One region of the Paenibacillus sp. J31R109 genome, then DNA from elsewhere that is predicted to be linked to it. Evidence: riboswitches for the same ligand, from Rfam matches in the RefSeq annotation. Region 1 holds a riboswitch; each other region holds the start of a gene.
What was found. A riboswitch is a leader RNA that binds a small molecule or an ion and turns the genes downstream of it on or off. The one in region 1 is predicted to bind cyclic di-GMP.
Positions count from the first base shown of each region.

Region 2: it holds a riboswitch for cyclic di-GMP, as region 1 does, so the genes downstream of both, AC58QT_RS27360 (PilZ domain-containing protein) here and AC58QT_RS15035 (methyl-accepting chemotaxis protein) in region 1, are expected to answer to the same signal.
Region 3: it holds a riboswitch for cyclic di-GMP, as region 1 does, so the genes downstream of both, AC58QT_RS10245 (GGDEF domain-containing protein) here and AC58QT_RS15035 (methyl-accepting chemotaxis protein) in region 1, are expected to answer to the same signal.

Region 1 covers NZ_JCAUAR010000004.1:474,587-485,368, reverse strand. The annotation lists gene AC58QT_RS15075 (pentapeptide repeat-containing protein) at 58-942, opposite strand; gene AC58QT_RS15070 (GTP pyrophosphokinase) at 1,072-1,497, shown strand; gene AC58QT_RS15065 (ATP-binding protein) at 1,631-2,830, shown strand; gene AC58QT_RS15060 (low temperature requirement protein A) at 3,162-4,250, shown strand; gene AC58QT_RS15055 (GNAT family N-acetyltransferase) at 4,276-4,824, shown strand; gene AC58QT_RS15050 (MFS transporter) at 5,554-6,882, opposite strand; gene AC58QT_RS15045 (autorepressor SdpR family transcription factor) at 7,052-7,330, shown strand; gene AC58QT_RS15040 (SdpI family protein) at 7,327-7,965, shown strand; cyclic di-GMP riboswitch class I at 8,175-8,266, shown strand; gene AC58QT_RS15035 (methyl-accepting chemotaxis protein) at 8,341-9,870, shown strand; gene AC58QT_RS15030 (bile acid:sodium symporter family protein) at 9,881-10,782, opposite strand, start outside.
Region 2 covers NZ_JCAUAR010000015.1:11,894-22,675, reverse strand. The annotation lists gene AC58QT_RS27385 (L-threonylcarbamoyladenylate synthase) at 1-561, opposite strand, end outside; gene spoIIR (stage II sporulation protein R) at 588-1,361, opposite strand; gene prmC (peptide chain release factor N(5)-glutamine methyltransferase) at 1,724-2,614, opposite strand; gene prfA (peptide chain release factor 1) at 2,614-3,678, opposite strand; gene ychF (redox-regulated ATPase YchF) at 3,712-4,812, opposite strand; gene AC58QT_RS27360 (PilZ domain-containing protein) at 4,891-5,682, opposite strand; cyclic di-GMP riboswitch class I at 5,751-5,837, opposite strand; gene tadA (tRNA adenosine(34) deaminase TadA) at 6,092-6,550, shown strand; gene AC58QT_RS27350 (hypothetical protein) at 6,555-6,890, opposite strand; gene AC58QT_RS27345 (DUF1697 domain-containing protein) at 6,865-7,116, opposite strand; gene AC58QT_RS27340 (DUF1648 domain-containing protein) at 7,132-7,629, opposite strand; tRNA gene AC58QT_RS27335 (tRNA-Arg) at 7,790-7,863, shown strand; gene AC58QT_RS27330 (MFS transporter) at 7,970-9,175, shown strand; gene AC58QT_RS27325 (small acid-soluble spore protein P) at 9,511-9,681, opposite strand; gene AC58QT_RS27320 (hypothetical protein) at 9,700-9,855, opposite strand; gene AC58QT_RS27315 (hypothetical protein) at 9,874-10,221, opposite strand; gene AC58QT_RS27310 (DUF2252 family protein) at 10,343-10,782, opposite strand, start outside.
Region 3 covers NZ_JCAUAR010000002.1:1,054,296-1,065,077, forward strand. The annotation lists gene AC58QT_RS10210 (SDR family oxidoreductase) at 60-917, shown strand; gene AC58QT_RS10215 (helix-turn-helix domain-containing protein) at 957-1,802, opposite strand; gene AC58QT_RS10220 (hypothetical protein) at 1,838-2,059, opposite strand; gene AC58QT_RS10225 (phytanoyl-CoA dioxygenase family protein) at 2,074-2,820, opposite strand; gene AC58QT_RS10230 (diguanylate cyclase domain-containing protein) at 3,036-4,592, shown strand; gene AC58QT_RS10235 (polysaccharide deacetylase family protein) at 4,641-5,258, opposite strand; gene AC58QT_RS10240 (hypothetical protein) at 5,331-5,474, opposite strand; gene AC58QT_RS10245 (GGDEF domain-containing protein) at 5,677-6,696, opposite strand; cyclic di-GMP riboswitch class I at 6,825-6,921, opposite strand; gene AC58QT_RS10250 (helix-turn-helix transcriptional regulator) at 6,994-7,320, opposite strand; gene AC58QT_RS10255 (methyl-accepting chemotaxis protein) at 7,511-9,043, opposite strand; gene AC58QT_RS10260 (hypothetical protein) at 9,063-9,233, opposite strand; gene AC58QT_RS10265 (InlB B-repeat-containing protein) at 9,605-10,782, opposite strand, start outside.

The DNA.
Region 1 (10,782 bases):
CTTGTAAAGGAGAAGACCATATAATAGGATATTTTTACGTGCGCATAGCGGCTTATTTCATTCTGACATCTCGTTAGATGACCAGTGTGCAGGGCGTGTTAAATGTGCAGGCAGCTTCGTGTGGGTATCGCCTTTGGCAGCATTCACTTGAAACTGCGTAAGAAATAGACTGTCACTCAGATCAGCGCCTCTGAGGTCAGTATCCCGTAAATCAGCACCGATGAGATCTGCTTTTCGTAGGTCTGCCCCACGCAGATCTGCTGCAATTAAATAAGCCCCTCGCAGGTTGTTTGCTCGCAGATCTGCGCCTTTCAGATTAGCACCAATCAGATCGGCACCTCTCCCATAGCTTTTACGGCGCCCCTTGGTAACGGGCTGCTGTTGGAGCTCCTTTTCACGAACGCTTTCACTTGTTTGAAGAAGCCGAACATTCACGGCGGCTCGATGTGCGGCAACATCCAGCTTGGCCAGACTCTCTGGATTTAATCTTGTAAGACGCTCGGTTTCATCATACAGTAGGCTCAGCTCACTATGAAGCTCTTCCGTTGTGTGTACGTGAAGAGCTTCTGTCAAATACCACATCAGCTCCTGAAGCTGTTGCATCAGAGGAAACACCTCAAACATTTGCTTCGCGCTCTCAGGCGCTTTTCGCCAATCTTGTCCGCCAAAGGTGATCTGCGAAACCTTCTGGCCTGCGCCAAAGCAATCATAAACCGTACAACCACGAAAGCCGATCTGCCGGAGCTGGGTATGCACACCGCAACGAAAGTCGGACTGCAGGTTCGTACAAGGCTGTCCGGCATCCTTATGATTAGCAAAATCCGTGGAAGCTGCGTAAGGCAGGGCAACACAACATAGGCCAAAGCAGTGCTCGCAGTCTCCTTGCAGATGTAACCGGTCACCAGCGATATTCAGGTCTGCAGTTTGTTCGTTCTCTATCATTCATCACGATCTCCTTGTCACATACTCATTTGTATATTATACAACGTAGAAGCCATATGCAAAATCGAAGAGTTATGCTATAACTGGTGAAAAAGCTACTTATACGAACTCTGTGAGAAGGAGACATCCATGAGCACATTAACGAAGGCCATATTAATTGCGGCTAAAGCACATGATGGGCAAGCAGATAAAGGGGGCAATCCTTACATTTTGCATCCAATTCGACTAGCCAGCAGAGCAAAAACGACCGAACAATCCATTGTTGCCGTTTTACATGATGTTGTGGAGGATTCGAGCTTTACCCTATTTGATTTGAAAAAAGAAGGCTTTAGTCTACCTATCTTAGAAGCGCTAGATTGCCTTACGAGAAGGCCGGATGAGTCGTATGAAGGATTTATTAAGAGAATTAAAGTTAATCCATTAGCGTCCTTTGTGAAGCTTCTGGACTTAGAAGATAATTGTGATCTGAGTCGCATTGAACATCCTACTCGTCAAGACTATGAAAGAATCGATAAGTACAAAAAAGCGATAGCTGAATTAAGATATGGAAGCTGACACCTTGGGTGTCAGTTTTTTTGTCGAAAAAGACTTATAGTGAGCGGACATCAATCGACATACGAAATGAGCTTTTTGCAATATGATAAATGTATGTATACAAGCTGACTATATGAAGAAAGGGTTGATCGCCATGAATAACATAAAAATATCCTCAAAAGGTATCGAAAAAGCGCTTCGTAAGTTTGATTATTTGCAAGCTATTGCCGAATATATTTGGAACGGTTTCGACGCTGAGGCTACGGCGGTAGACATAACCCTTCATAAAAACATACTAGACGGCGTAGATCAAATCATCATTGCTGACAACGGTTACGGTATTAAGCTGAAGGATTTAGAGGGTAAGTTTACGCCTTTCTATGAATCCGAGAAGAGTGTGGATCCTGACAAAAGAGGGAGAACGACTTCGGCGATGCATGGGAAAAATGGGATAGGCCGCTTAACGTTTCACCATTTTGCTTCCGAGGCGATCTGGCAAACAACCTATGAGGATGGGCTATTGCTCAAAAATACATACAGCATTAGCATTCATGCGAAGCAGTTGGATGCTTATCATGTGACGAAGCCTGATGTAACCGATAAGGATAGAGGGACGATCGTCACATTTAACCATATTATTAAAGAGTTCGTCGTAGAGGATTTTTTAGCATTTTTGAGCAGAGAATTCGGATGGTTCTTAGAATTGCACGCGGACAAGCCCTACACGATTCGAATTGATGGGGTACCGTTAGATTACGCAAGCTTGATTGCGGAAAAGGAAAGCTTTACATCTGTGCATCCGATGTCGCAGATGAAATTTCGCATCACGTATATTCGTTGGGAAGATCGGATGAATCATGAATATTCGAAGCTGTATTTTATCGACTCGAAACAGAAAGAGCAGCATAAACAACCGACAACGTTTAACAATAAAGGCGATGCCTTCTACCACAGTGTATATATTCAGAGTAAGCTGTTTGATCAGTTTGATTTTAGCTGCGAAGATCTGAGTGGACAGCAGTCGTTCACCTTCGGTGCAAGCCGAAAAAGCGATGCTTTTCAATTCCTGCTAGATGAGCTGGGCACGTTCATTAGTGAGAAAAGGCAGCCTTACCTGAGGAAATTATCCGATGCTGTCATCAAGGAATTTACGGAAGCTAAGGCGTTCCCAGCGTTTACCGGTGATCCGGAAGCGGCGGACCGCAGGGATGAACTAGAAGCTGCGATACGTGAGATGTGTCATGCGGAGCCCAAGGTATTTGCTAGATTAAATCCGGAACAAAAGAAAGTGCTCGCACACTTGATCCATTTGGTAGGGTCAGAGGAAAGGCAACGGTTGATGGCAGCACTATAAGCGGTATCGATAGCGTCGTGTAAGCAGCTGCGTCCTCAGTAGGCGTGGCTTTTTCAATTGGGAAAGACAGGATTATACAGGGTTTATCTCGAATAGTTGGATACAGCTTTTTTCTGAGAGAAACGAGAGGCACGGATGAGAGCATGCTTTTTGAGCGGCAAGGAGGGTTAACGATGCAAACCGTCTATCTACTATCAGGCGACATTCGGAGTAACGAAAGATATAGACTGAATCCAAGAGTATGAACGGGCAAGGCAAACAGACATCATATCTAACAAAGGAGCCCCTCTTAATGAACAATCACACACCAGGGCTACACCACATCAAAGCAATGGTCGAGAAAAAGGTCACTTGGCTTGAGCTGTTTTACGATTTGCTTTTTGTAGCGGCCGTTTCCAAAGCGAGTCATGTCTTGCTGCATGTACATCACGGCACGATCCCACTGGAATATTTGAGTAAATTCGTACTGATTTTTATACCGATTTGGTGGGCTTGGGTGGGACAGTCCGTTTTCATCAATCGGTTTGGGCGGGATAGTACCTCGCATCGTGTTTTTCTTATTCTACAATTGTTTTTTGTGCTCATTATGACGGCTAGCTTATCTGTCGATTTTGATCAGTACTTTGTGCCGTTTCTTATTGGCTATCTAGGATTGAGAGCGATGACCGCTATTCAATACTTGGCTGTTCATCGAAAAGAAGAAGAACATCTACAAAGCACCGCGTGGTACTTAGGGAGCAGATTCTGGATTGGACTTGCCATTTCAGCGCTTTCCCTTTTCTTCGATTCTTGGATTCGATACGCCGTGTTATACGCGGGAATTATGGTGGATATCCTGCTTCCCTTAATGGGGCGAAAATACTTGGTGAGAACGCCGATTAACACGCATCATTTATTAGAGCGATTCTCGTTATTTACGTTGATTTTGCTTGGTGAGTCGGTCATTAGTATTCTCACGGTCTTGCAATCCAGTGATTGGACATGGCAATCCATCGTTTTCGCATCCCTCACCTTTCTATTGATCATCGCGATGTGGTGGCAATATTTCGAGAATGTGGAAAAGAAAGTGAACAAAGCGCTGGAAACGGCAGGGCAAACCATCATCTACGGCCATTTATTCATTTATTTATCCTTGTGTATGATTGCCGCATCCATCCAGCTGCTCTTCTTAGAGCAATTGCATTATGGCTTTATGTTAAGTTTTATTTTCGCTTCCGTGCTATTGTACTTTTTCTCAACATCGCTAGTTTTCCACAAGTATAGACATGCACATCAACGCTTAGGGATAGCGCACTTGGCGGCATTTCTAGGGTTGTTAGTAGTATTTCTTGGGTTAGATCTCATGTTTGAGATGCCCAATTATGTCATCATCGGTGAAATGATGTTATTTTTTGTTGTATATGCCAAGGGAACGACTTGAGCTATGACTGGGAGGGGAAGATGATATGCGCATCGAAATTGACGCTGACCTTACACTCAAATCACTTGAACCAAAGGATGCAGAAGCCTTATTTGCACTAACTAACACTTGTCGGGATTACCTGAGGGAATGGTTGCCATGGGTGGATGCGACCCAGCATAGTGATCATTCAAGAGCATTCATCCAACACTGTCAAAATCAAGAGGCATCCAATAATGGCTTCAATGCAGGCATTTGGTATAAAGAAGAGTTCGCAGGTTGCATCGGATTCCACCCGATCAATTGGGCTAATCATTACGCGAGTCTGGGGTACTGGTTAGGGGAAGGCTTCCAAGGTCATGGCATTATGACACGGGCCTGTCAATGGTTTATCAATTATTCGTTTAACGAATTGGGCTTAAATCGAGTAGAAATTAGATGCGGCGAAAATAACTTCAAAAGCCGATCAATCCCAGAGAAATTAGGATTTACGAAGGAAGGGCAGATCCGTGATGCCGCGTGGCTTTACGATCATTACATAGACCTTGTTGTCTATGGCATGTTGAAACGTGAGTGGCGAGCAGCAGAGGAATGATTGGAATGGGGGCAGTGGGTCGAAACATCGACTTGCGGCCCCCATTTGTGGTTGTTTGGAGGCTGTAAGTTGAAGAAGTCGAGTTACGGCGGCAGCATGCGGTGAGTTTAGTGCCGTAACTCGAAAAATTCGAGTCGAAAAATTCGAGTTACGGCGTCAGAATGAGGTCACTTGAGTGCTGTAACTCGAAAAATTCGAGTTACAGCGGTAGCATGAGGTCACTTGAGCGCCGTAAGTCGAAAAATTCGAGTTACAGCGGTAGAATGAGGTCACTTGAGTGCCGTAAGTCGAAAAATTCGAGTTACGGTGGCAGAATGAGGTCACTTGAGTGCTGTAAGTCGAAAAATTCGAGTTACGGCGGCAGAATGAGGCCACTTGAGTGCTGCAACTCGAAAAATTCGAGTTACAGCGGTAGAACGCGATCACTTGTGTGCTGTAACTCGAAAAATTCGAGTTACGGAGGCAGCATGCGGCCACTTGGGTGCTGTAACTCGAAAAATTCGAGTTGCAGTGTCAGAACGAGGCCACTTGGGTGCTGTAACTCGAAAAATTCGAGTTACGGAGGCAGCATGAGGTCACTTGAGTGCTGCAACTCGAAAAATTCGAGTTACAGCGGTAGAACGCGATCACTTGAGTGCTGTAACTCGAAAAATTCGAGTTACGGCGTCAGAATGAGGTCACTTGAGTGCCGTAACTCGAAAAATTCGAGTTACAGCGGCAAACAAGTCGCTATGCGGCCTTACGCTCCGTCTTCGTCCCCGAGAATTTGTACCATAGAAGCATCCCCACCGAACAGACCCCCACCACAATGAGCAAGCCATACACATGTTTGTACGATTGAAGCAGCGGCGTATTCTCTTGAATTTCAAGGAGTATGCCGCAAATGGCAACGGACATGGCCCCGCCAAAAAACTGTATCAGTTGCAGCAGTCCCATGCCTGATCCGATTAGCGGTTTGGGCAGTATACGTGACGTTTCATTGTTCAATGACGATACTGTTGCGGAAAATGCAGGTGAGAAGCAAAGGTAGCCAATCATAATGACCAGTGGCGAAGCACCAATAAGCAGCGAGAAGGCAATCATCACTAGGGTTAATAGCCCATGTCCGATAATCAAAAACCGCATATTGCCGAATCGATCAATCCATCGACCGACGAAGCGGGTTAAGAATGCGGACAAAATAGCTCCAGGAGCAATCGTCAAACCGATGGTCATTGCCGACTGATTGAACACCTTAGCCAGGATTAATGGCATTAAGAATAAATTGCCAAGGTTCAAGACCAAGATACAGAACCCGATCACAACCAGCTTCCGATATGCGGGATTGGTCAGCAATAAGGGGTTAATGAACGTGTCGTTGGCTCGCCGCAGATGCCACACATGGACACCGAGGGAGAGGGCACTGATGGCTAGCCACACGCCAGAGATCTGTGTCACAGCGAGTAACAAGCTCGCGGCATTGACGACCGTCAACAGCGCCCCGAAAATGTCGAAACGGAACGCCACAGGCTGCTCCTTGGGGAGCAATCGTAAAAGAATAGGAAGAATGACTAAAACCAAGCAGGTAATCGCGAACAACCCATTCCAGCCCCAATATTCGCTGATGAAACCGCCAACGATCGGGCCGAGCCCGAAAGCCATGGCACTCCCCGCCGAAATCATTGCAATGGCCGAGCCTCGACGCTCAAGTGGGATGTAGCGGCTGGCGAGTACGAGCCCAAGACCGGCCATAACCCCTGAGCCTGCGGATTGTAGAATGCGAGCAGCCAGCAAGGTGTGGAACTCGCGTGCGAACAGTCCAAAAACGGAGGAAAGTCCAAGGATGATAAGCCCAACGGTTAGCAGCTTGCGTATGGGAAGTACATCGGAGAGTCTGCTATATAGGACTGTGGATAAGGCATAGCCAATGGAATAGCTAGAGATGACCCAAGCTCCGAGATCCGCAGTGATGTGGAGATCTTGAATAATACTAGGAATGGAGACGTTGAACATCGTCGTATTCATAACAACAATGAACAAGCCTATTGTCCAAACGGGCATTACAATTTTATCGTTCATGTATATCCATCCTGACTGGCGCGAGAAGTAAGTACAACTTCTTATTATAAACCTACATCGTCCAATAACCAAAAAAAGAAGAAGGGCAGACGCCAATTGACAGGTTCGAAAATCGGAGGTATTATTTATTGTATATTTAGATAAATATCTAAATAAGGAGGGCGCCCATTTGAATGAGGCATTTAAAGCGTTAGCAGACCCAACTCGTCGTGAAATTTTACAGCTGCTTAGAGAAAAAAGTATGAATGCTGGCGATATTGCTGATCATTTTAAGATTAGTAAGCCGAGTATCTCGCATCATTTGAACCTGCTGAAACAAGCGGGGCTTGTAATGGATGAACGTCAGGGGCAACATATCATGTATACCTTGCATACTACGGTTGTTGAAGACGTCATCGGATGGATGTTTAACATACTTAACAAAAAAGATCAGGAGGAACAGTCATGAAGAAATGGAGAGAAATTTTATTATATGTGATTAGTCTATCCCCAGTTTTAGGCGGATTAATCCTGTATAATCGTCTTCCAGACACGATGGCAAGTCATTTTGGCGTCAATAATGAAGTAAATAGTACGATGAGCAAAGAAATGTCACTTTTCATGCTGGTACTGCTAGGTCTGCTGCCGTTGTTCATGCGAATTATGAGAGCTATTGATCCGAAGAAAGCGAATTTCGAGAAATTTCCCGCTGCTTATGAGGTTACGCGGTTCGGGGTTTCCATTCTTTTAGCTATCGTAGGTTGGGGGATCATCTTCTTTAACTTGGGCTATAACCTGGACTTTAAGAAAATGACAATGATATTACTAGGCTTGCTGTTTGCCGTGATGGGGAATTTCCTAACGCAAGTGAAGCCTAATTACACATTTGGCATACGAACGCCATGGACGCTCGCCAATGAGGAGATTTGGAGGAAAACGCATCGTTTAGGTGGACCGCTTATGATGGTGGGGGGAGTCATTTCGCTGATCGCTGCTTTCTTAACGTCATCAATCGCAATCATTATTTTTGTAGCGGCCATTGTCATTAGTTCCTGTATTCCTATTCTCTACTCTTATGTGATATTCACTCGGCTTTCGAAGTAAATAGGTTATGTTTGAGGCTGCCAGCGATGCGCTGAGCAGTCTTTTTATTACGCCGGTCAATATTTCTTGAAAATCGACAAAAACTTACAATTATCGCTATATACACATCCTGATTTGCTACCTATAATAATCAATAGGAAATGCGCCTTAAGTAGGGTGTCTAAAGTAATAACAGGCTGGATAAATAGTAGTATACATACGACTAATCGAATTGAAAAAGGCAAATCATTGGAAACAATGAGACGCAAAGCCATGGCCTAACGCATACCTCTCTGTATGCTATGGTTGACAGGTTGCCGAGTTTGAAGGGATCATCCTTAATTCGGGGTGGTCTCTTTTTGTGTTTCATCAACATTTTCTAGGGGGAAGCTTGTCATGAAAGCAAAAAAACGTGTCATGCAATTCATTGTTATCGGAACACTGATCTTGGCTTTACTCGTACATGGCTTATCGAGCTTTACACATGGAGCTATGCATCATGACGCAATGACAGCATCTTCTCCCGCCTCATCGTTCCTGTTTCAATGGTTATTTTGGTTGCCAATCGCGTTAGTTACGCTTAGCATCATAATGTACAGTTTCAACAAAGATCATGGTTGGCTGCCATTTTTACACACATTATCACTCACTTTGTGCAGTTTCTCAATTATTGCCGGCGGAAAAGGTATGGTGGAGTATCATTTTTCAATATTCATGGTGCTAGCCATCCTCATGTATTATGACAACATCAAGCTGCTATTGTTCAGCACAGTCTTATTTGCAGCACAGCATTTGTTAGGCTATCTCTTCTTTCCAGAGCTGGTGTATGGTGCTCATGAATACGCTTTCTCGATGGTGGCTATTCACTTAGTATTCGTTATTCTATTTATTGGCGCGGTCATCTACCAGTTAGCTTCGAATCGAAAGGCGACAGAAGCATTTGAACACGCTCAAAAGGGTCATATGCAGCAAACTGTGAAAGACATCATCAATCGTCTTTTTGATACGTCACAAGAAGTAAGGATGAACTCCAACGGACTTTCGGTCCAGTCCTCTGAATTAAACCGCTTAACTTCCGAGGTCGTCCAGACGATGCAAAAGGTGGAGCAAGCAGCCATCCATCAAGAGCAAGGGGTGGAAATTAGCAGACATGCCGTTACCGAAATGTTAAAAGATACGACGCTCATCGCAGAAAACTCATCCAACGTATCGGATATCTCGAACGAAGCTGCACAAGAAGCGGAGAGAGGCAATGAATTGATCCAATTCGCTGTTCACCAAATGCAATCGATGAATAGTACTATTCATACGACAGCTGAAAAGGTAAAAGTGCTCGGTGAACGCTCCGAAGAAATTAATCAAATCGTTAACTTGATTACAGATATCGCTTCACGGACGAACCTGCTTGCCCTGAATGCTGCTATCGAGGCTGCACGGGCTGGCGAACACGGAAAAGGCTTCACCATCGTTGCTAGTGAAGTCCGTAAACTAGCTGAGCAAACGAGCGCCTCTGCCAAACAGATTGCAGATCTCATTCAGGATGTTCAGTCGAATAATCAAGCGTCTATGGCATCCATGGATCAAGTGATTGTGACTTTCGAACACGGAAACGATGCCGTCGTTGCAGCAGGGCGTGCTTTTGAACTTATAGCCAAAGCTGTATATGCCATCGCTGCACAAACGCAGGATATTCGCGGAGCGTCTCAGCAGGTGTCCGCAAGCACACAACAATTCAGCATGACGATGGAAGAAATATCGCATCTCTCCACCCAGTTAGCTAAGAACGTGAAATCCGTCAGTAAACGGACCGATCAGCAGGATCAGCTCATTTGTAAAACATCGCAGCTAGCAGATTTATTAGGCGCGCTAAGCGATAAATTGAATGACATCATGAAGACGACAGAGCAGTCATTCGCCCAACCCTAGAGTGGATAGTTTACATCTGTTTAACACCATTAACGGTTAAACTTGGGGTGTCACTTTTCAAAGCATATTTCCGATTTAACAGAAAGCCAAAGAGGGAAGCAAGTGATTGCTGAAACAGCATCCCAAGCACAACTGGAATCGCCACGGGTGGCGGGAAGTAAGCGACAGCGAGTACCGCGCCCGCACTAATATTTCGCATACCACTGTTAAACGTAAGGGCAACCACGACATCTTGTTCCCAGCGGAATAACTTGGCGACAAGCCAACCCAACATGTAGCCCAGTGAAGCCACGAGGAGCACGAAGCCTGCCAATCCGAGCAACTTCGCGTTAAAGTCACGTAAATAAGGTGCAATAACGGAGCTATTAATGGCAACGACGACGCCCATGAAAATCTTAGAAAAGGGGCCTAAACGGCCACCCCATTGTTCCTTAATTTTGCCTCGTGTCCATTGATTCAACAGCATGCCGATGAGAGATGGAACGACGATCATGAAGAATAAGCCTTTCATCATAGCGAACGTATCCAGCTGCACTTTGGTGCCGACGAGTACAGAGAGCGTATAGGGTACGACGAAAGGTGAGAGAATCGTATCCATCAGAATGATCGACAGTGTCAGCACGATATTGCCTCGATAGATCGCCACCCACACAAAGCTAGTAATTCCTGTAGGAATGGCTGCAGCCAAAATAAGGCCCGTAATCGTCAACGGTTCATGACTATAAACGACATGCCCGAGACCTAGCGCGATGAGCGGCATCCCGACATGCAGAATGAATAAAGTAGTTAGCAGCGGAAGCGGTTGAACGACGACTTTGATGAACTCTTTAAAGCTGGAAGAGATGCTGCCTGAAAAGGTCATAAAAGCAAATAACCACGGCGATAGATAAGTAAATCCAGATAAGTGACTTC
Region 2 (10,782 bases), on a different contig from region 1:
AGACTCTACGCCAACCCCGGTTGCACCACCATCCACAATGCCGCCAATTTTTCCGTCCAAATCATCGCGCACATGCGAGGCTAAGGTCGGACTCGGTCTGCCTGAACTATTCGCACTTGGCGCCGCTATCGGCAGCCCTGTTTCTCGCAGCAACTGTAAGGCAACCGGATGATCAGGTATACGAATGCCTACCGTTTGCAGACCCGCCGTCACTAACGGCGAAAGGCTACCTGCAAGAACAGGTAGCACAATGGTTAAGGGGCCTGGCCAAAAAGCTTGCATAAGAGCTAGATGATCCGTAGTAAGACTATCCGACTGAACAAGACTTGGGAGCTGGTTCACATCAGCAATATGTACGATTAAAGGATTGTCAGAAGGCCTCCCTTTTGCAGCGAAAATCTGGAGAACGGCGGTAGTATTCGTCGCATCCGCTCCAAGTCCGTACACCGTTTCGGTCGGAAAGGCTACCGTATCACCTTGCTGCAGAAGTTTAGCTGCTTCTGCTATATTCTGCGCTGTTGCGCCTATCGCTCCTTGATTCACGTCCCAGTAGATTGTCACAAACTCTCATCCTTACTTGTATAGAATTAGCTGAACCACGAAAAGATCGCCTTAAACATTTCCCAAATAAAGAATTTAACCTTCGGTTGAGCTGGCTCTTCGGTCGTGGTAGTCGAAGCTGAAGCTGCTACGACCTCACCTTTTGTTTCTTTCTTTGCTACCTTCTCTGTCGAAGCAGCTTTGTCTTTGCTAGCGACAGTTTTCGCCTTATCTTCTTTAACTGGCTGCTTTTCCTTGCCATTCTCATCGGTCGTTTTGGCCACCACAACGGCTGCTGAAGCAACCGCTTCACCCGATACGGAATCTACAAAGCATAACGGTGGAAATAACACGCACCACCAATTTTGCCCTTCACCCGAACCAATCACAACACGCAACGCTTCATAATCCCCAGCCGGGTAGACGTCATTTCCGTACATTTTAGTTGGAAAAGGGACAACACCTAACTCCACAGTATGTGGATAGTTGTAGCCGCGGGATGCGATCATCTCGCCCACAAGTTGATCGAATTCAGGCAAGTGCGCATTCACGACTGCTCTGGCCTCTTCCAAGGAGTGGGGTCCCACAACCCAATCTTCCATACGGGCAATAATCGCATCGCGAATCTCGCGTTTTAAAGCCTGGTCCTGCGCAGAATCCGAATTTGCTAGAATACGCAAACGAATGGATTCTTCTGGTATGGTAGGCGAAACGACCGCCGCGTTCGTACGATTGGATTCCCAACACATAATCATAAGGATAAGTGCAAAAGCAATGAATAATAGGCTCTTAACTGAGTGGCGCTCTGTTCTCTTAACCATGGAGGTAGCCCCTTTCCCGTTTCCGCTATCTACTTGCCAGTATGGACAAGAGTGGGTGGGGCTAAACCTATGAATCTATTATTTTTGGCAAAATGATAGATTTAGTAGAGGGCTCCTAAATTCAAGCATACAAATTTAAATAGAGGGTTCACTCAAGACCTAAATACCTGCAAAACTACAGCTTTTTTTCTCAAATTCCCCTAATCCGAACAAAAGCCTGCGAATATACAGTTTTTTAACTGTTTTTAGTCATACAGGTGCTAATTTTGCATAAATGCCTGCATATTCGCAGTAATTTCCTATTTCTATTACTTTCATCGATAAATTGATGTAAATTCGCAGGCTTTCAGGCACGCCTACAACTAGCGTGGCTCACGAATCGCCAGCACATGACGATTGATCCCCTGGAGATCCTGCACGAAGCGGATCTCCGTCCAGTCTGCAGCGGCACCTAACAGCGCCGCAACTGCCTCCGCCTGCCCGATGCCCACCTCGAACCCGACCACAGTCGGGATTCGTGGCAATAAGGGCAGCTGCGAGATCATCCGGCGGTAGAGGTCGAGTCCCTCGACACCGCCGAACAGGGCTGTGTGCGGCTCGAACAGCCGCACCTCGGGCATCAGCGCTGGCAGGTCGCCATCTGGGATATACGGTGGGTTGGACACCAGTATATCCGGCGCGAGCCCGCGCTCGATGTAAGGCTCGAGGAGGTCGCCCTCGAGCCACTGGATTCGCGCAGCCACGTCGTGGCGCTGCGCGTTCTTGCGGGCCATCTCCAGCGCTGCCGCGGAGATGTCGCTGGCCGCCACGCGCCACGCAGGGCGCGTGTGCGCGATCGTCACCGGGATGATGCCACTCCCGGTGCCCACATCCGCAAGGAGCGGAGCGCCTTGCGGGAACAGACGCGAGCCCTCGTGGATGAGCGCCTCCACGAGCAGCTCCGTCTCCGGCCGCGGGATCAGTACGGCCGGGCTCACCATAAACGGAAGGCCGAAGAAATCCTGCTCACCGGTGATGTACTGCACCGGTTCACCCGCGGCCTTCCTTGCAACGAGCTGGTCCCACGTAGCGACCAGCTCTTCCGGCATCTGTTCCTGCCACCAGCGGAACAGCAGCTCAGTCCGACTGCAGCCGCCTAAGAGGTGCTGCAGCAATAACTCCGTGCAAGCCGAAGCCTCTGCGACGCCTTGCTCTGCTAAAAAAGAAGAAGCCTTCACAAAGGCTTCTCTCACACTCATGTTTGCACTCGTCATTACATCGCCTCTAAGGCATCGGATTGGGCAGCAATCGTTAACGCTGACACAATTTCCGCCATATCGCCGTTCAGAACTGTCTCTAAACGGTGTAGCGTCAAGCCGATACGGTGATCGGTAATCCGGCTTTGCGGGAAGTTGTACGTACGAATACGCTCTGAACGGTCACCCGTTCCGACTTTGCTTTTACGCTCGCCGGCATATTTCGCTTCTTCTTCTTCACGCAATTTATCTGAAATTCGCGTACGAAGTACGCGAAGCGCTGACTCTTTATTGGAGTTTTGCGATTTACCATCCTGACATGTTGCCACGATACCCGTTGGTACATGGGTTACACGTACAGCGGATTTCGTTGTATTAACGGACTGACCGCCCGCTCCACTGGAACAGAACGTATCTACGCGAATATCTGCATCATGAATCACGATTTCTACATCTTCTGCTTCCGGCATAACAACAACTGTAGAAGTAGATGTATGAATTCGTCCACCGGATTCCGTTACTGGAATACGTTGAACACGGTGCGCACCGCTCTCAAACTTGAGCTTGCTATAAGCACCTTTACCCGTAATCATGAAAATAATTTCTTTAAATCCGCCCAAATCATTCACGGAAGCATCCAAAATCTCCGTTCTCCAACCTTGCGCATCCGCATAACGCGTATACATGCGGTAGAGATCGCCTGCAAACAGTGCAGCTTCGTCGCCGCCTGCCGCTCCGCGAATTTCCACGATGACGTTCTTATCATCGTTCGGGTCCTTCGGCATCATCAAGATGCGAAGATGTTCTTCGAGTTTAGCAGACTGCTCGCTAAGCTCGTCGATCTCCATTTTAACCATTTCGCGCATCTCATCATCTAGCTTCTCATTCTGCATCACTTTCGCATCAGCAAGTTGCTCGCTCACGCTCTTATATTCATTATAAGCATCGTAAGACTCCTGAAGATCAGATTGCTCTTTGGAATACTCTCTTAGTTTCTTCGTATCACTCGTTACATCCGGGTCACACAATAACTCGCTTAGTTTGTCATAGCGGTCCACAATGGACTGAAGTCGATCCAACATAGGGGATCACTCCTTTCTTATTTTTGTTAATAATTAAACGTTGAAACGGAAATGCATAACGTCGCCGTCATTTACCACGTACTCTTTACCTTCAAGGCGTACTTGCCCTTTTTCTTTCGCACCTGCCATGGATCCAGCAGCAGCTAAATCGTGATAAGAAACAACCTCTGCACGAATAAATCCACGTTCAAAATCCGTATGAATCACGCCAGCTGCTTGCGGAGCTTTCGTTCCTTTACGAATCGTCCATGCTCTAACTTCTTGAACCCCAGCTGTGAAATACGTGTACAAACCGAGTTTGCGGTAAGCTGCCTTAATCAATCTATTCAAGCCGGACTCTTGAAGTCCCAACTCTTCCAGGAACATCGCTTTTTCTTCGTCTTCCAACTCAGCAATTTCGGATTCAACCTTCGCACTAATAGAAACAACTTCGTTGTTTTCTTTTTCTGCGAATTCCTTCACAATTTTAACGTATGCATTGTCATCCGCAGTTGAAACTTCATCTTCACTAACGTTTGCCGCGTAAAGCACTGGCTTCATCGTCAATAAGTGAAGATCGCGAACTAGAAGGCGCTCATCGTCTGTCAAATCCAAGCTGCGTGCTGGCATATCATTATATAAGGCTTCTTTGATACGTTCCAAACACTCAACTTCGGCTACCACTTTCTTGTCGCCGCCTTTGAGGTTTTTGCGTGAACGCTCGATTTTTTTATCAACCGACTCAATGTCTGCCAAAATCAATTCAAGATTAATCGTCTCGATGTCGCCAATCGGATCGACTTTCCCAGAAACGTGAGTAATATTATCATCCTCAAAACAACGGACAACATGCACAATCGCATCAACTTCGCGGATGTGTGCTAGAAATTTATTTCCAAGGCCCTCGCCTTTGCTCGCACCCTTAACTAAACCCGCAATGTCAACGAATTCGAATGCTGTCGGCACGATGCTCTTAGGCACAACGATTTCTACCAGCTTCTGCAATCTCTCGTCTGGTACTTCTACTACCCCAACATTCGGATCGATCGTACAGAACGGATAATTCGCAGATTCTGCCCCCGCCTGTGTAATTGCATTAAACAATGTCGATTTTCCTACGTTCGGTAGACCGACGATACCTGCTTTCAAAGCCATTGTCGTTACAACTCCTTAATTTTCGAAGATCATCCTTCTTATTATATAGTACTTGGAGGGCAAAAAAAAGCCTGCAAGCTATTGATTAGCTCCAGACTTTTTTTCCAATGCTTTTTTGTACTCTTCATCCCGCTTCTGTTCGAAGTAGGTTTGGATCTGATTTCGCAGAATAAAACCGCGCAGCGCATTGCTTTGTTCCGCAGGAACGCTCTCGAAGCTAGCTCCGTAGTAGTAGCTGCCCTCTTGCTTTTCTTTCCTTATAATTTCCAACATACAAGGCATTTCGAAGCCTAAATCGAGCTGTACTTGTAACTGACATTTTTTATGTAGAATGGCATCAATCATGGAACTATCGTTAATCGTGAAACCAAGTCCATTCATCGAAATATTTTTTATTGAAATCTCAATGGCTTGTTCAAGCTGATACTGTTCTTTCTGTTGGATATTCTGAAACCCAAAAATTTGTCCTATGTTTTTCACATTCACCCGCGGGAACTCCCGTTTCTCCGAAAACTTCTTTCGATTCTCCGGGGGATTAATCACAATGAGCGAACCAGGCTCTCTAGCCACGACTGTCGTATCAAGAACAAAAAGACCCGATTTGGTGTATAGCGTCATTTTGGCCTTATCCCCAAGTTGAAACACTTCATATTCCGGCAACTCGATCTCCATGATATCGCCTTGTGCATAGGTAAGGATACCTGTAGACACAAAATCATCCTTCGCTAAAACAGCCCTAGAATCGATTAATACTTCCGCGTCAAATCCTTCTTTGCTCCCATACCGTTTCAAAGTATCCTGATTCATCGCCATGCTCACCTTCACCTCTCCCTCTATCGGACGAATGGATTCCACAGCACAATTCCGCACAAAATAGACTGCTCCTCTTCAATATGAAAGGGAACAGCCTATACCTTAATCAAAAAAAAGCATCGATTTTCGGTAACCAGGCTGTCATAGTTCCTTAGAACCGTAGACCCTCAGCTTTGCGTCCTTGCTTTTCAACAAGTTTGCTATTGTCGAACCCTGCTATGCTATTCAATTTAGTCTTTGTTTATGGTCTAAAAGACCCACTATTACCACCATTATACGTAGCCTGGATATTTCTTTCAACTAAAATCCTTGCATGGGCGATGTTTTTATTGTATGAATGTGTAGTGGAATGAATATCCACAGGTTTATAAGTTATCCACATTGTTATCCACAGCTTGTTAACAACGAATATCTGTTCGGATTTTTATGCACATGTGGATAAACTATTATTGCGAGGTGTCCCCCTGTGGATCAACATATCCCCTGGATGCAAGAAGCGATTGGCGAGGCGCTTAAAGCTGAAGCCATCCGTGAAGTACCGATAGGCGCAGTCGTCGTCTATCAAGGTCAAATCATAGGCCGCGGTTATAATTTACGCGAAACCACCCTAGATCCTCTCGCACATGCAGAGATGATTGCTATTAAACAAGCGAGCGAGCATCTGCAAGCCTGGCGCCTTCTCGACTGCCAGCTCTATGTGACGCTGGAACCTTGTCCGATGTGCGCAGGTGCCATCGTGCAAGCACGAATACCGCAGGTGATTTACGGAACAGTGGATCCGAAGGCTGGCTGCGCTGGGACGTTGATGAACTTACTGCAGGAGGACCGATTCAATCATCGTGTCGATGTGGTTAGTGGCGTTTTGCAAGAGGAATGTTCAACGATGTTAACGCAGTTCTTTCGAAAATTACGGGGAAAAGCGTAGGCGTTCAGCCGTTTGAAGTGTGTCCTGGCTGTAAGGCCTCGGCTAACTCTACCAGCTTGCTCATCGTATTCCAATTTCGCGTCGTCGTGCGATCGCCAAGTTTCTGAATGTTGCTCGCCAGCTTCGAATCCAACACACTTTGCCGAAACAGAAAATATATTGTGCAGCCCTGTATCTGAAACTCATCGACTTCACTCTGTCCCTTGGATAAGATGTCGGTGAATGTCGGCGGGGCTTCTTCCGTTAGTACGGAAATTTGAATGCTCTCCCCTTCGGACAAGTCATCTGCGTCATAAGGACAATTCCCTACAAGTTCAGCTAGCTCCGCTGCGGTGCGCAAAATAACGGGTAGGCGCTACGCCAGCCGCATCGCTAATTGCTTTTTCAATACGTGGTCTTAGTGACTCACTTGGCTCCTCCGATTGAAACAACACATTGCCACTTTGCAAATACGTCTGTATGTGTGCTAATCCTATGGCCTCTAGTGTCTTTTTCAAGTCGGCCATTTTGATCTTATTTTTGCCTCCTACATTAATCCCGCGCAGAAAACCTACGTAAACCGTCATTGTGACATGCCTCCCTTACTTCAATTGTATGGAACGTATGAGGAAGAAGATGATCGTGCCAAACAGTATCAACAGGATGAAGCCTAACCCCCATAAATTTAGCTCCGCATTGCCTTCTTTTGCACTCTGTATAATAGACCACTCAATAAACATAAACAGAATGAGGATTATCGTCTTCATACTATGGATGAGCAAACGCGCATTCTGGTATTGCCCTCGGGCATTCTGAGCGGTAATAGCAGTTAGATAATTGTACACGTGAGGGACCTTGCTTAAGAGCGTCAAGCCAACATAGATGATAACTCCAATAAGCGGTACGGCCATTAGGCTCATTTTGTTCCCCCAGCCATCGATCTCCCCTTTCCCGTTAAAATGCATCGGAATTCGCTCGGGCATATCGCGCCACTCGTAGGCAACATATGCGATCATACTTATGATTACGAGCAAAGAAATGACATCAAGTATAGTTTCAACTTTGGATCTGCCGAGTTGGATCACGGGACGTTGCTCCATACAACACCTACTTTCTATTAGGTTAACAACAGATTACGGTAGTGCTATTTATTTCTTTACCCACTATGTACATTCCTTACTCATACGAAACCTCCTGCTTGCACATGGGTTAAAATGGGTTGCACTTCAAAAACATCTCGTGTTAGAATGACGATACTATGCGCCCGTAGCTCAGCAGGATAGAGCAACAGTTTCCTAAACTGTAGGTCGTACGTTCGAATCGTATCGGGCGCGTATCGTTTTTCTCACAAAGCAAACATACTTTAAAAAGGGATTTCAACTTAGGTTGGCAATCCCTTTCTTTGTTTTGGATTCATAATCGAAAGGAGTCCTCACTCCGATGACAACTCGCGCTATCTCATCTTACCGGATCCCGCTCTTCTGCGCGGTCACGATGCTTTTCTGGATGTCCATGTACACCAGCGTTCCGATCATGGCGCCTTATGTAGAGTTCCTTGGGGGAAGCCACCAGTTAGCAGGTTGGATTGTAGGTATGTACGGCATCTCGCAGATGCTGCTCCGCATACCCGTAGGCATTATGTCGGATCGTTTTCATAAAAGAAGACTGTTCATTACCTTCGGCCTTCTCTTCACTGCCATTACCGGAATTGGGCTGTGGTTCACGCACGATTTTACTTGGATTCTAATCCTCCGCGCACTCGCAGGGGCAGCCGCAGCGACATGGGTTGATTTTACAGTGCTATTCACGAGCTATTACAAGCATGAAGAATCAACGAAGGCGATTGGCACCATCTCCTTTTTCAACTCACTCGGTCAGGTGCTTGGTATCCTAAGTGCCGGCTGGGCAGCAGACAAGCTGGGGTGGGAATCGGTATTTATCTTAGGTGCAGTACTGGGCCTCCTTGGCATGATCGGCTCATTCTTCCTCATTGAAAAAGTCGAGAAAGACGCTCCGAAAATTACGTTACGCGGCATTGGCGACGTGGCGACAGATCGTACGCTCCTCTTCGTGTCGTTGCTTGCCATTCTATCGCAGGTATTGATTTTTGCTACGGTTTTCGGCTTTACACCGGTCTATGCCATGCAGCTCGGAGCAGACAAATTCTCGCTCTCCTTGTTGTCCTTATTTGCTAACGTTCCTGTTGCGCTAGCCTCCTTGTTCGGGGGACGACGATGGGCGATCCGTTATGGAGAGAAGCGCATGGTTGTAGTTGGCTTTCTGCTCATGGGGATATTCACCTTTACGGTTCCGTTCACTCATCATCTCTGGCTGCTTATGGTCACGCAAGCATTGGCAGGCTTTGGTCGCGGACTTTCATTTACATTACTCATGGGCATGAGCATTAAGCATATGCCTGCGGATAAGCGCGCAACAGCCATGGGCTTCTTCCAAGCCATATATGGGCTCGGGATGTTCGTAGGGCCAGTCCTTATGGGCATCATTGGTGACTATTTTTCACTCAATCAGGGCTTTATTGTACTCGGTATCCTCGGTGCTTTCAGTGCACTTCTCGCTTATCTGTTCGTTCAAAACGCAGCTAAGAAACGGCCACTAACGGCTAACAACTCTACGATTGCGCAATGATAGTAAGGGCATTCCGCGAATTGGTTATAAGGTATCGTCCAAAGACATAGAAAAAAAGAACCCATAAGGGTTCTTTTTTCTGTCGGCATTGATGATATTTCTTTGAACCTTGTTACACATAAAACCTAAGTTAAATCTGCGTATAAAACACGGTAAGTGTCTTTAGCACATCGCCCTCCAGCCTGATTATAACAGGTAGAAAAGTCCTCTTTGCAACGGTTGTTTCGCTTTCGCTAATTGCTCCAACGGAACCACACCTCTCTGCTTGCCGACAATAATAGTATGACCGATTTTTGTTTTTCTAATCATATTATTTTTAAAAATTTCGTTGCCCGTTATCCGCCGTGTCCATGACCTTCTGCAGCGTGTCCGCCATGATGATTCTGATTCTTCACTTTCTTAGAACCAGACAGTGGCTCCTGATTGCCACCCGCATTGTTTCGATTCTTTACATTGCCATTATTAACAAGATTGTCACCTGCGGAATAGTTTTTAGGTTTAGACATGGCTCTTCATCCTCTCTGTTACGAGTTTGTTCCTTCGTGATTTAGAGCATCTTGATGCCTATGGTCGTTGACCTTCTGCTGGATTTGCTGCGCATTATGCGCGTTCGCCGGATTCGCATCTAGATCCTTAGCCACATTTTGCAGGTTCTTATCTGCACTCTTTTGCTTCGTCATCAAGGTGTCCTCCTTCTATTAAGCGTTCGTAACCTTCTGCAATGCCTGCGCACACTCATGAATATGCCGCACATAATCATCGATTAGCGACTGTATCACACCACTTCGTTCGTCAATATGCGTCGTTCCTTGCTGTACATCGGTTAGTTCAACCTTCACTTCTCTGGCGTCCACATACGTCACTTTAAAATCAAACGAATAGCCGGTATGCCCCGCCGTCATAATGTGCACTCGGACAGCGTCGGCATCGCCTTCATCTGCCCATACCCTTGTTGTATCGGCAGGCTGGAGAACGGTGGGCATGACGCGCATCCACTCTTTCACGATTTCAGCTTGATCCACGCTAGGCTTATCTGATTTGCTCATAGGTAACACCTCCACATGATTAAAATGCGGAAGCCGCCTGTCTTTTATCCATGTAAAAAAACACCTACTCCCCGGCACGAATGAGAAATCGTGCTTTGGAATAGGTGTTAAGATTAGCTAACTATTGAATCATTTGCTGCCAAAGCATACCCAACATCTTAGCCGCCTCTTCACGTGAAGCGAAATCCTTCGGTGCGAATCGATTGCCGGATTTCCCAGAAATAATGCCAGCTTGCTGCATCGCTTTCGCTGCATCTACAGCGAAGGCAGGGATCTCAGCGCCATCTGCAAATGTTGACGTGACCGCAACTTGCGGCAAACTAAACTTTTGCAGCGCGGCGAACCTAGCAATCATCGTTACTATTTGCTCACGCGATATGTTAGCTGCTGGTGCAAATTCACCTGCGCGTACGCCGCTTGTAATGCCATTCTCGGATGCCCATTGTACAGCCTGGGCATAATAGCTGTCCGCCTTCACATCGTTGAAGGTACCCGCTTTATACGCGCCTAGATTTGCGCCCGCCATGCGAGCGAGCATCAGGGTGAAATCCGCACGGGTAA
Region 3 (10,782 bases), on a different contig from region 1:
GCATGCACGTATATAATAGATCTGGAATAACCATCATTTAAGTAAAAGAGGTTGCCCCCATGGATAACATATTAGTGACTGGGTTTACCGGTAATGTAGGACAAGAAGTGGCAAAGAAATTAATGGAAAAGCAAGGGAATATGATATGCGCTGTCCGAGATGCGGAGAAAGCTAAACTAACCTATGGTGAGAAGATTTCGTACGTGGAATTACACTATCAGAAGCATGAAACATTTAAAAAAGCATTACAAGGCATACAAAGTGTGTTTCTTATGTACCCGCCGGAGACTTCGCTTCAAGATTTTCATCTGTTCATCCAAACAGCGAAAGAAATGGCCATCAAGCACATTGTCTATCTTTCTGTGAAAGATGTGCAGTTTTTACCCTTCATTCCACACAATAAAAACGAAAAAATCATCAAACAAAGTGGGATACCCTTTACTTTTCTTAGAGCCGGCTATTTTATGCAAAATTTAAACCTCTTTATGTTGGATGAAGTACTGCGGAATGATCGCCTGTTCGTCCCCTGTGGAAAGGGGAAAACCAGCTTCATTGATGTCCGAGATATTGCAGAAATTGCAGCGCGATCACTACTTGAAGGAGAAGCTTTTCAAGGCCATAAGCCAGTCTTAACAGGTAACCGTGCCATGGATTTTTACCAAGTTGCTGACATCATGTCACGTATCTTGGGTCGTCAAATTACCTATGCCAACCCATCTGTCAAACAATTTCGCTCCTACATGATCGAAAAGGGTCTGGATGAAGCTTACATTAATGTCGTAACTGGCATTCACATTCCCACCAAACTGGGGCTTGCCAAAGGGATTACCGATACGTATACACAAATTACGAATCAGCAACCTACACAAATCGAACAATATATACTTGATTACAAGGATTACTGGATGAAATCATGAAGAACCATTCCAAGAAGTGAAGTCCGAAGGCTAGGTCCATCACTGATAATAAGACTGCGTCGTCTGACGAACTTGCTCCCTGTACTTTCCAGGATTAACCCCAAACCTCTTGGCGAATTGGTGACTAAGGTAGGAGGCATCTCCCAATCCGCACGCCGTTGCAATATCAACAAGACTCTCGTTGCTGGATTCCAGCAAACTCTTGGCTTTCTTTAATCGCAGTTCACGAAGCATCTGCATCGGATTTATGTGATAGTGCTCAATGAAGATCTTATCCAGATAGCTTGAATTTAAATGCACAAGTTGGGCTAATGTTTTTCGAGTTATTTTCTCATGGAAAGACGTATTGATATAAGAGATGACCTTTTCTAAACGCTCGTCTTTTCTGCCCCTCTGAAAATTCCGGCTAGCCCGGCCATTCTGATCCCAACTCAATAATAATAAATGGACTAATTGCATGCCAAGACCTGATAACTCAAGTTCACGAAAAGGCGTATTATTTTTTTGCCAAGAGGTTAATAGCTTGTAAAAGATATCGGAGTAGGCGTCAGCATCTATCATGGTCATCACTTCAGCTATGGGATATAAACGGAACAAATCCACTTGGTAACTGTTTCTCGCATCAATTAACAACCATAGGTGAATACCAGGTGTCGTAGCTTTTTCAGCAAAAGGAACTCCTGGCGCATGCAGCATGACCTGTCCAGACTTCGCTGTTTGCGCCTTGTTCCCATCCTTCACCTCGACCTGTCCTTCAAAGATAAAGCTGACAACCCAATAAGGATACATTAGGTTTTCTAAATTGATGGCTTGATAGGAAGCTTCCTCCACCTGATATAAGCGAATTTGCCAGTACTCGTCCATCAGTTCCTTTTGCTCCTTCACCAAGCTCACTCCTAACTATCACATATAAGCTTTTCTCATGAAAGCTGCTCACTTACATATTGTCGTATTTGCTCGGATTTATCAAATCCTATCCACTTCCCCTCGATGATGGCTGCTGGTTGCTGCCGACACCCGGTACACTGGCTTTGACATCGTTCAAGACGAACCTCATGAGCATTGTCTGCCAACTCTTGCAAAATATGCCCATATTGAAACTGCTGAAAGTTTCTCATACAGCAAAGTACTTGCTTGCCCATCCTAACTTCCCCCTCTACAACTCCTCTTTGGACTGAAAGCCCTCATAGACAGCTTTTCCGTCCTTTGAAATAATCGGACCATTCTTGTATTCAGCGCCATTTCTAGGGTCAATTGAACCTAGGGCAGAATACTGAATCACGTAAGCTTTGCGTGTACCTTGACTTCGGTTAGGTGTGCTGCGGTGGAACAATAACGAATGGAATGCGACCATGCTTCCTTTTTTCAAAGGTACTGGTGTCCCCTGAACGTCCCCGTAGTAACATAACCAACCGATGTCTGTTTTCACATGCTCAACTAAGCCTTTATGATGAGAACCCTCTTGAACCCAAATACAACCGTTTTCCAGGGTAGCGTCCTCAAGTGCAAGCCAACAGGTTAAATAATGCATAGGCTCTATCGGCGCATACCCATTGTCCTGATGCCATGGGAAATCGCGATTCGCTTCTGGACGCTTATAGACAGACTGGTCCCAATACAGACGATTGTCCGGGCCTAGAATAGTAGTTGTCAAATCTACAAAACGATCATCCGCTATAAACTGTTGCAGTTCTGGGTTCATAAAATTCAAGCCGGAAGTAAAATTGATCTGATTCGGGATGTTGTTAAAATTTTGCCCCGCTTCACTGAGACGGCGTTCCGTTTCTTCATCGAAATGATCTATGATGGTGCGCACGCGATCCATTTCTTCATTTGAGAATACATTTTCTAAAATGATAAAACCTTTTTCATCGTATTGTTGCAGCTGCTCTTGTGTTAACATGGCTTAATCGCTCCCCTGTAGCTATTATTCTTACATAGCCATCATCTTACAAATGAGCCGTAGTCACAATTTGAACGCTACGCTAATTCGTTGTGTTTTTTACTCTTTTTTAAAAGAGGTTCTTCGATGATTTATTGCGCCAATAGTAAATTTCGTGCTACTGTGAGAATGGACATTTATTATTTCACTCTGCCATTACGATAAGGAATATACTGATGAACGAACTATTCATGGACTTCTTAACAATTCTGCTCCCTACTTATTTCTTTTTCTACATGGCCTTTACCTTAATACATCGAAATATGAAGAGCATGCTTAACCGAATTGCTGCTGTTCTCATGTTTGCTTTTCAGTTATATTTTTTAGGGGAATACATTAAAACGTCATTGTTACCGCAATATCAAATGCAGATCGTCCTTTACGGAAACAGTCCGATGATTCTTTTGGTCATATGCTGCTTAGTTCACTTGAGCATTCTCATGGGAGGACCCTCTGTTTCATCCTTGAAGCGATGCTTGCCACTCGTTTACGCAGCACCGTACGCATTATGGGCTATATTTTTAATCAGCAAGGATCATAGGGTCTTATATAACGCTGCAGTGACGGATGGACGAAGCCCCCTCGATCCGCTATTTCTACTCGTTACCGTTTCTTTTATTGCAGGCTATATCCTGATTTCCGTTGTCATTCTCACAGTCTCCTGGTATCGTGCTCGCGATGTGAAGCATAGGAAAATTCTTCGTTCTCTGCTTCTCAGTTTATTCTTGCTTTTTACCTGGTTTGTCTTGGTCACCCTTCTCTTGCAATCGAAGTTCGTCACTTCACGAAATGCCATGATCTTATTTTTTATCGGTTATTTGTTCTGGGGGGTTGCACTTCGTCATTTGATTGGTAAATACGACATTATGCCCGATTACCGCAAGCTCTTCCATAATCTATTCAAGTCGGCCCCTACAGCTATTCTTCTTCTGGATCAAAAGGGAGCCATGAAAGAAATGAATCCAAAGGCACAACAATGGCTTGATGGGATCCTTGCTTCTGACATGTTGAACCATTTTCAGTTCGGTGACGGGCTGAGTCTAGCCGCCAGATTGGCACGGGTTGAACGGGAGAGTGAAGTTCAGTGGGAGGCGAAGTTGGTTACACCGAAAATAGGTGATTTGGATATGATAATAGGCTTAGAATTGATCGAGGAGACCAATGAAAAATTGTATGTGATGCATCTTACTGACGTTACTTCGTTGAAAGATACAGAACGTAAACTATTGGAATCAGAGCAAAGCTACAAATATATTGCACACCATGATTCACTAACCAATTTATATAATCGCGCAGCCCTTCAGGAGCAAATACTGCAAAAGATAGCCAATCATGAATTTTTTGCCCTCATAGTAGTCGACTTGGATAGTTTTAAACCAATTAACGATTTACACGGGCATTTCGTGGGTGATCTTTATCTGAAGCATATGGCACAAATTTTACAAAGGAGCTCTGGGCCCGGTGATCTCATAGGACGAATTGGTGGAGACGAGTTTGTTTGGGTCATTTCATCCATTGATGAGTATAGCGAACTAGACACGACTATGCATAGACGATTATCACTTTTATACGAGTCCCCCTTCCAATATGAAGATATCACAATCCCCATTTCGTTTAGTGCTGGAATCAGTCTATACCCGAGAGATGCGACGGATGTTACAACATTAATGAAGAAAGCGGATGAAGCCATGTATAAAGTGAAACGCAGCCGGAAGAATGGTTCCGTGCTTTAAAATAGAAAACGGAGCCTGCTACCTGCAGCGCTCCGTTTTTGTTGTTCCTTATTCTGATTCCGCCATTTGCAGGAGCTCACTAACCGTGACAAGTTGATAACCAAGTTCCGTTAATTCCTTTGCCAAGATTCGAACAGCCTCTACTGTTTGCGAGCGATCTTCAAAACCATCATGGAAGAGAAAGATGCTCCCGCATCCGATGTGATCTCGGGTTACCTCCAGAATATGTTCGACGCCAGGCATCTCCCAATCCCTTGTTCCCCCGTTAAGAGCTCCGATGACTTGATAGTCAAATTTGGCTGTAATCTCGTGAACTTCCAGATTGTAATCCAAGTAAGGAGGACGCATAACAACTGGCCGGGAGCCCGTAACCTGTGTAATTAATCTGTCCGTATCGAGAAGTTCTTGTTCACATGCCTCCAAACTAATCTGGGTCATAAAAGGATGGGAGTAAGTATGATTCCCTATCTCGTGTTTCCTGATATGAACATCGAGAGCCGTCTCAGGATACAATTCCATTTGTTTTCCCATCATAAAAAAAGTAGCACGGCCGGATACCTCTTCGAAAATATCTAACAATTGAGGTGTATACTCGGGGTTAGGGCCATCGTCAAATGTAAAAGCAATCGCTTTTTGCGTTGTTGATACTTGTTTAATTATTTTCATCCATTGAGCTCCTCTTAGGGTAATAATAGCTTCAACTCTCCGCATACAGAGGTACTCGACTGCCGCACTGTGTTATTTACGAGTGGTCGCGTACCAAGCATTAATTTCGTCATAACTCGTTTGGCCACCTGCTTTTTTGAATTTATCCGTAAATGCATCGAAACCTGTAAGCTGTTCACCGCCAACAATGATCTTGACCGCATAATCGTTGACCATTTGGTTAAGCTGTGCATTTTCTTTCGAGTAATTCGGAAAGTAAGGTGCTAATCCTAGATCAATCGAATTTGCAGTAACTTCAAGAGGAAGACCAGCGTTGCGGATCAGCGTGTCCGCGGCAGCCAGCTCGAGAAGCTGCGGCGCACGCTAGAAAATCAGTAATGAAATACGTATGGTTATGACTATAAGTTACGTTCATATTTTAATACTCGCGATCCAGTTCGTCTTTATAGGCTACAATTTTATTCTTACCGGACCGTTTAGCGGAGTACATACCTAGATCAGCTTGCTTAAGCAGCTTCTCTGGGCTTATACCATTGCGGGATATGCTGAATCCTATGCTTAAGGTGACATTACTCTCTCTCTCTACTCTAGAACGGAAGTTCTCTGTCCACTCTTCAATACGCGAGATCGTATCTTTATCATCAATAACAGCAATGAGTTCTTCACCCCCATAGCGCCCTGGAAAACCAATTTCATCCGTCTCTTCTTGTAAAATTTCAGCGACGGTCTTTAATGCAGCATCCCCAGCATGGTGGCCAAGGGTATCATTGAGCAACTTAAAATTATCAATATCCGTGAATACGATCACACATCCCCCTTTTTCCACACATTGCTTAATCCTAGCGCTGATAGCTTTACGGTTGTACAGTCCAGTTAACCCATCTATTAATGATGAGTCCACCACACTCTGAAACATAGTTAGGAAACGTTCGATAAAGATTAAGAGCAGCATAAAATAGTAAATAATCGGTAGAATATCTTTTGCAATTAGGATCCATTTTTCTGTTCGCCATAGGTGGTTTGTTTCAATGTTTATCACAATAATAGCTGAATAGATTATTAATGATACTCGGTATTTAATCATCTCATCTATATGAGGGCTGATAAGTATCCAGGAGATACATACAGCAGCAAGTTCAATGATGAAAAGTGATACATCTGCATGGAAAGAACTGCTAAAGAAGAGTAAGAGTGGGATGAAAATCGCAGCAACCAAATAGTAAATTATGCTTCGTTTTATCTTATTAAGGTATGAAGCGTAAATTCCAATATTTATGTTCATGAACATGATGGCACTAGCAATGTGCAGTAGTGATTTGGATCCTATCGAGGTCATTTTAAGGACTTCATATACCACTGCAAGTATCAGGCCGAATGTTAGTATCAAATATACTTGTTTTTTTCTCAGTCGAAATAGTCTTAAAGCCATAACGAGCATTACAATTAGCAAGATACAACAAATTGAAATGGTGTAGAATTGGAACGTTATTTGCAAACATATGCATCTCCTTATTTATAAATTAAATAGGATTATTTCAATTCTTTTCACGCAAAAAACAAGCCTTTAAAGGTAACCCAGCTATCATCCCAGGATGAATATGTTTCCTGGCTTAGACCTGTGGCTTTGCGTCTCCACCTTTCGATGGATTTGCCTTTGTTCATTATTGCTTGTTTGCGGGTACTTTTTTATTTCAATTTCGAAATAACGCGATTTAGCATACAAATCTATCTGAGATCATTGCTGAAAATAAAATGGCTCCGATATATTCTCTTCATTTTTAAAAATATTGACAAGAAGCAGGTTGAAAGAGTCTCGATAAATAAATGCTTGAAGCTCCCGAATGGAATGTGTTCTGGTTTTAAACTTAATCTTAGTAATATGATTATTCAGCGTTTTTTCAGTGATATGGAGTTGTTCACCTAACTCTCTATTATTGTTTCCACAAACGATCAGCAGGCTCAATACCTCAATCTCCCTCGGAGTAAGACAAAACCGTTCCTTAAACGTATTGAAGTACGCATTAAATACGGGTGACTCTACAATTAATCGGTTTACTATCATCGCTAGATTCATTCTCCTAACATAGTAAGTATGTGTTTCAAAATCTCATTAAAAATGTTCCCGCAATGCGGGCTATCACGCAGACAAATAAGCCCGACATAGGTTACACGGGCAATGACATCTCTCTATAATCTTTAAGAATAAAAATGGAAATGTCACGGAAACATTGGAATTGCGGTCCTTTACAATCTTAAGAAGAAAATTGTTCCTGTAATGTTTTGGAAAGCTCCTTCAAACGGAGTAACTCTCTATTAATGTGGTAAGAAGTATTCGATTGGGTTTCTGTAGTGCTATAAAGCTCTTGTACAGTGGACACGCTTTCTTCGGTGACCGCTGATATGTTAGTCATTTCATTAGAAATCACTTGTGACCGCAGTTCAATATGCTTCACAGATTCATTAAGGGCTTTAACAATCACAATCATCTCGGTAATGGCCTGGTTCATTTGCTCCAAACTGGATATCGACGCTTCTGCAAGTTCAACCGTGTGAGATGTGGCTTGTCTTCCAACTTCAATCTGGGTTAAAGATTCTTCACTTTCCTCTTGAATATTAGTTAGAATTGCCTTTATTTCATATGTAGCCTTATTACTCTGCTCAGCTAATTTCCGAATCTCACTGGCAACGACCGCAAACCCCCTGCCATGTTCCCCAGCTCGAGCTGCTTCTATAGACGCATTTAAAGCTAAAATACCCGTTTGGTTAGCTATTTGTTGAATCGTGGTAATAATATCCCCTACTTGGTGAGAAGACTCATATAAATTTTGCATGGTGTCCGTCGTTTGGTGTATCGCATTGGATACGATTCTAACTTGCTCAAACAAAGGTTCAATATTATTTTGGTTGTTATGCATCGTTGTTGCTGTTGTAGCAGCCGTTGCTTGCAAGTCAGAAAAGGATTGGGAGTTCTGCTCAATCATCTCATTAATACTGTGCAGATTAATCTCCATATTGCTTAGTGATTCGCTTTGAAATTCAAGACCTGTAGACACTTCTTTAAAAGTAGCCAGCATATCATGATTAGCCACAATGTTATTTTCAGATTTCTCTGAAATGATTACAGATGCTTGTTCTAATTCTTGAGAATGTTTTCGTACCGTTTCGAGAAGCGCTTCAGCTTCTTTTTGTTTAATCGCTTTTTCCAATTCTACTGCCCTCATAATTCTTTCCTTAGATACAACCTGGAGACTTGTTGCACTGGACGTTAAGATCAGAAAAATGGCGTGGATAAGAAGCATTACGAAAGAGTAATCGCTACTCCCAAAGATCAACTTAGGCACAAAGAAATATCCTAAAACATGCTGCAAGGCGAAAATTCCTGTCATAAGGGCAATTAGCTTAATATCTTCATAATATGCTACTATGGCAACCACCATAAATATAGAAAAATGCAGCTCTATCCCCCCTCCCCCACCAGCAATAATAGAGATACTAGAAAACGTAAGAACTAATGTATTAAGCATTGGTATTAGGGGTTGATCTGTTTGCTTACGATAAAGAAAATAAGCTACCCCCAAGAAAACCACGGGAATAATTAAAAAAATGCTCAGCGCGAATGAATAGTGTTGACCGGTATCATGACCAGCAGCCAGATTCTCCATCGGCATCATGTGTCCCATGTTTTTCATGAAATTAAATTTTCTATACAATAAATGGATGATAAAGCTGAGTGCTATGGTGCCCAAAGATACCTGTAACATGAACCTGTTCTTTTGTCCTATCAATTTCCACTAGCCTCCTATATTAACGACATTGCTTATCCTTATTTTGTCGTTTTTCAATCTCGGTTCCATCCGTATACACATTCGACTTTTCCATATATAACATGGATATTTCTTCAAGCTGATGAATTAGCTGTTTACATTCAAGAATAATGTCATGCAAGGATTCATTCGAGATATTTTGATCTGCCATAGTTATCTCCTGTTCTTCTAAGATTAAGGAGAACGTACTCTTAACTATTTCTCCAGTATCATGAACATTATATTATTAAAATGAGTATGATCAATCTAGAGATAGTTAACACCGTGTATAGTTTTATTTAACCACTTGAGATTAGGTAACCCCATGAATTCAGAACAGATCCGATATAACCTGCAAGTAGCCATAGAAAAATCAATACGAAAAGCTTTTATAGCCATACCACAGTACTCCACATGTGTCGATACTTCCTATTTGAAATAAGGCAAGGGCTATCCCCTAAGCAGTTAATTTTACCGCTTTAAGGATAACCCTTGTTATTTACACATCTAAACTAAAATCAGTTTGGGTTGACGATTACTACTTTACTTGCTCTTTTGAGCCAGCATGTTCAGCAGAACCGTTACAGCCTCTGCTCTTGTTGCAGGGTCCCCAGGGGCAAATTCGTTGTCGCCTTTCCCTTGCACGATGCCTGCTTGCTTTACATATGCAACCGCATCTTTTGCCCACGCTGGAATGTCCTTGTCGTCTGCGAAGCTAGTTGCTGTGGCATTCGCTTCGGTATATTTACCCAAAGCACCTGCAATCATCGCTGCCATCTCTGCACGCGTAATTTCCCCAGCTGGACGGAAAGTACCGTCCTCATAGCCATTAATTATGCCTGCTTGCACCGCTTGCGCGACCGCTTTCTGCGCCCAGCTTCCGATCTTCGCTGTATCTGTGAACGTCAGCGCCGCTCCCGCTCCTTCCGACTTCAACGCATTCATCAGCATGACGGCAAATTCCGCACGAGTCACGGTTTTGTCCGGCTTAAACGTGCCGTCCTCATAACCAGTGACGATTCCGCTGCTTACCGCTTGCTTAATGATTGCCCTCGCCCAGTGTTCGGATATATCGCTAAAGTTAATCGTTGGTTTTGGCTCACTTGTTGCTTGCCCTACAACCATTACAGCAAATTTTGTAAAGTGGGTTACTTCTGCGGTAATCTGATTACCGCTAACAACACCGCCAACTTCTACCCATTTCTTCTGCACTTCATCATAATAGAACACGGCTGCTCTTCGATCACCGCTCAATTTTGTCGGATCAAACTTAAAAGTCAGTGTTACGGGTTTACTGAAGTTCTCTGAGAAATTTTTTAGAATCTCGAAGATTGGACTAGCCAGAACGTCTTCATCCGTTAGAAGATCTTGAGTTTCAGTAAGTTTTTCAATTGTTAGTTTCAGTTCTTTGTCCGTTGCATTTGCCGGAATATCTATTGTGATTTCATCTGCCAAACTAACCTCGCCTGTTTTGCCTGTGGGAAGCGATAATTCACCATTCTCTGAGATTACTTTGCTGTCATCTGGTGGTGTTGGGATGCCACCTCCACCTCCACCTCCACTGCCGTCACCGCTACCGCCACCAGGGCTGGCCGTCCACTGCGCGTACAGCGTCGCGTTCGCCGCTCCCATGCCAAACGTTGCATTTGCCGCATAGGATGTTCCTGTTCCGTTGCCCGCCGTGTTCCAACCTTTGAAGGTGTTGCCCGTCTTCACTAAGC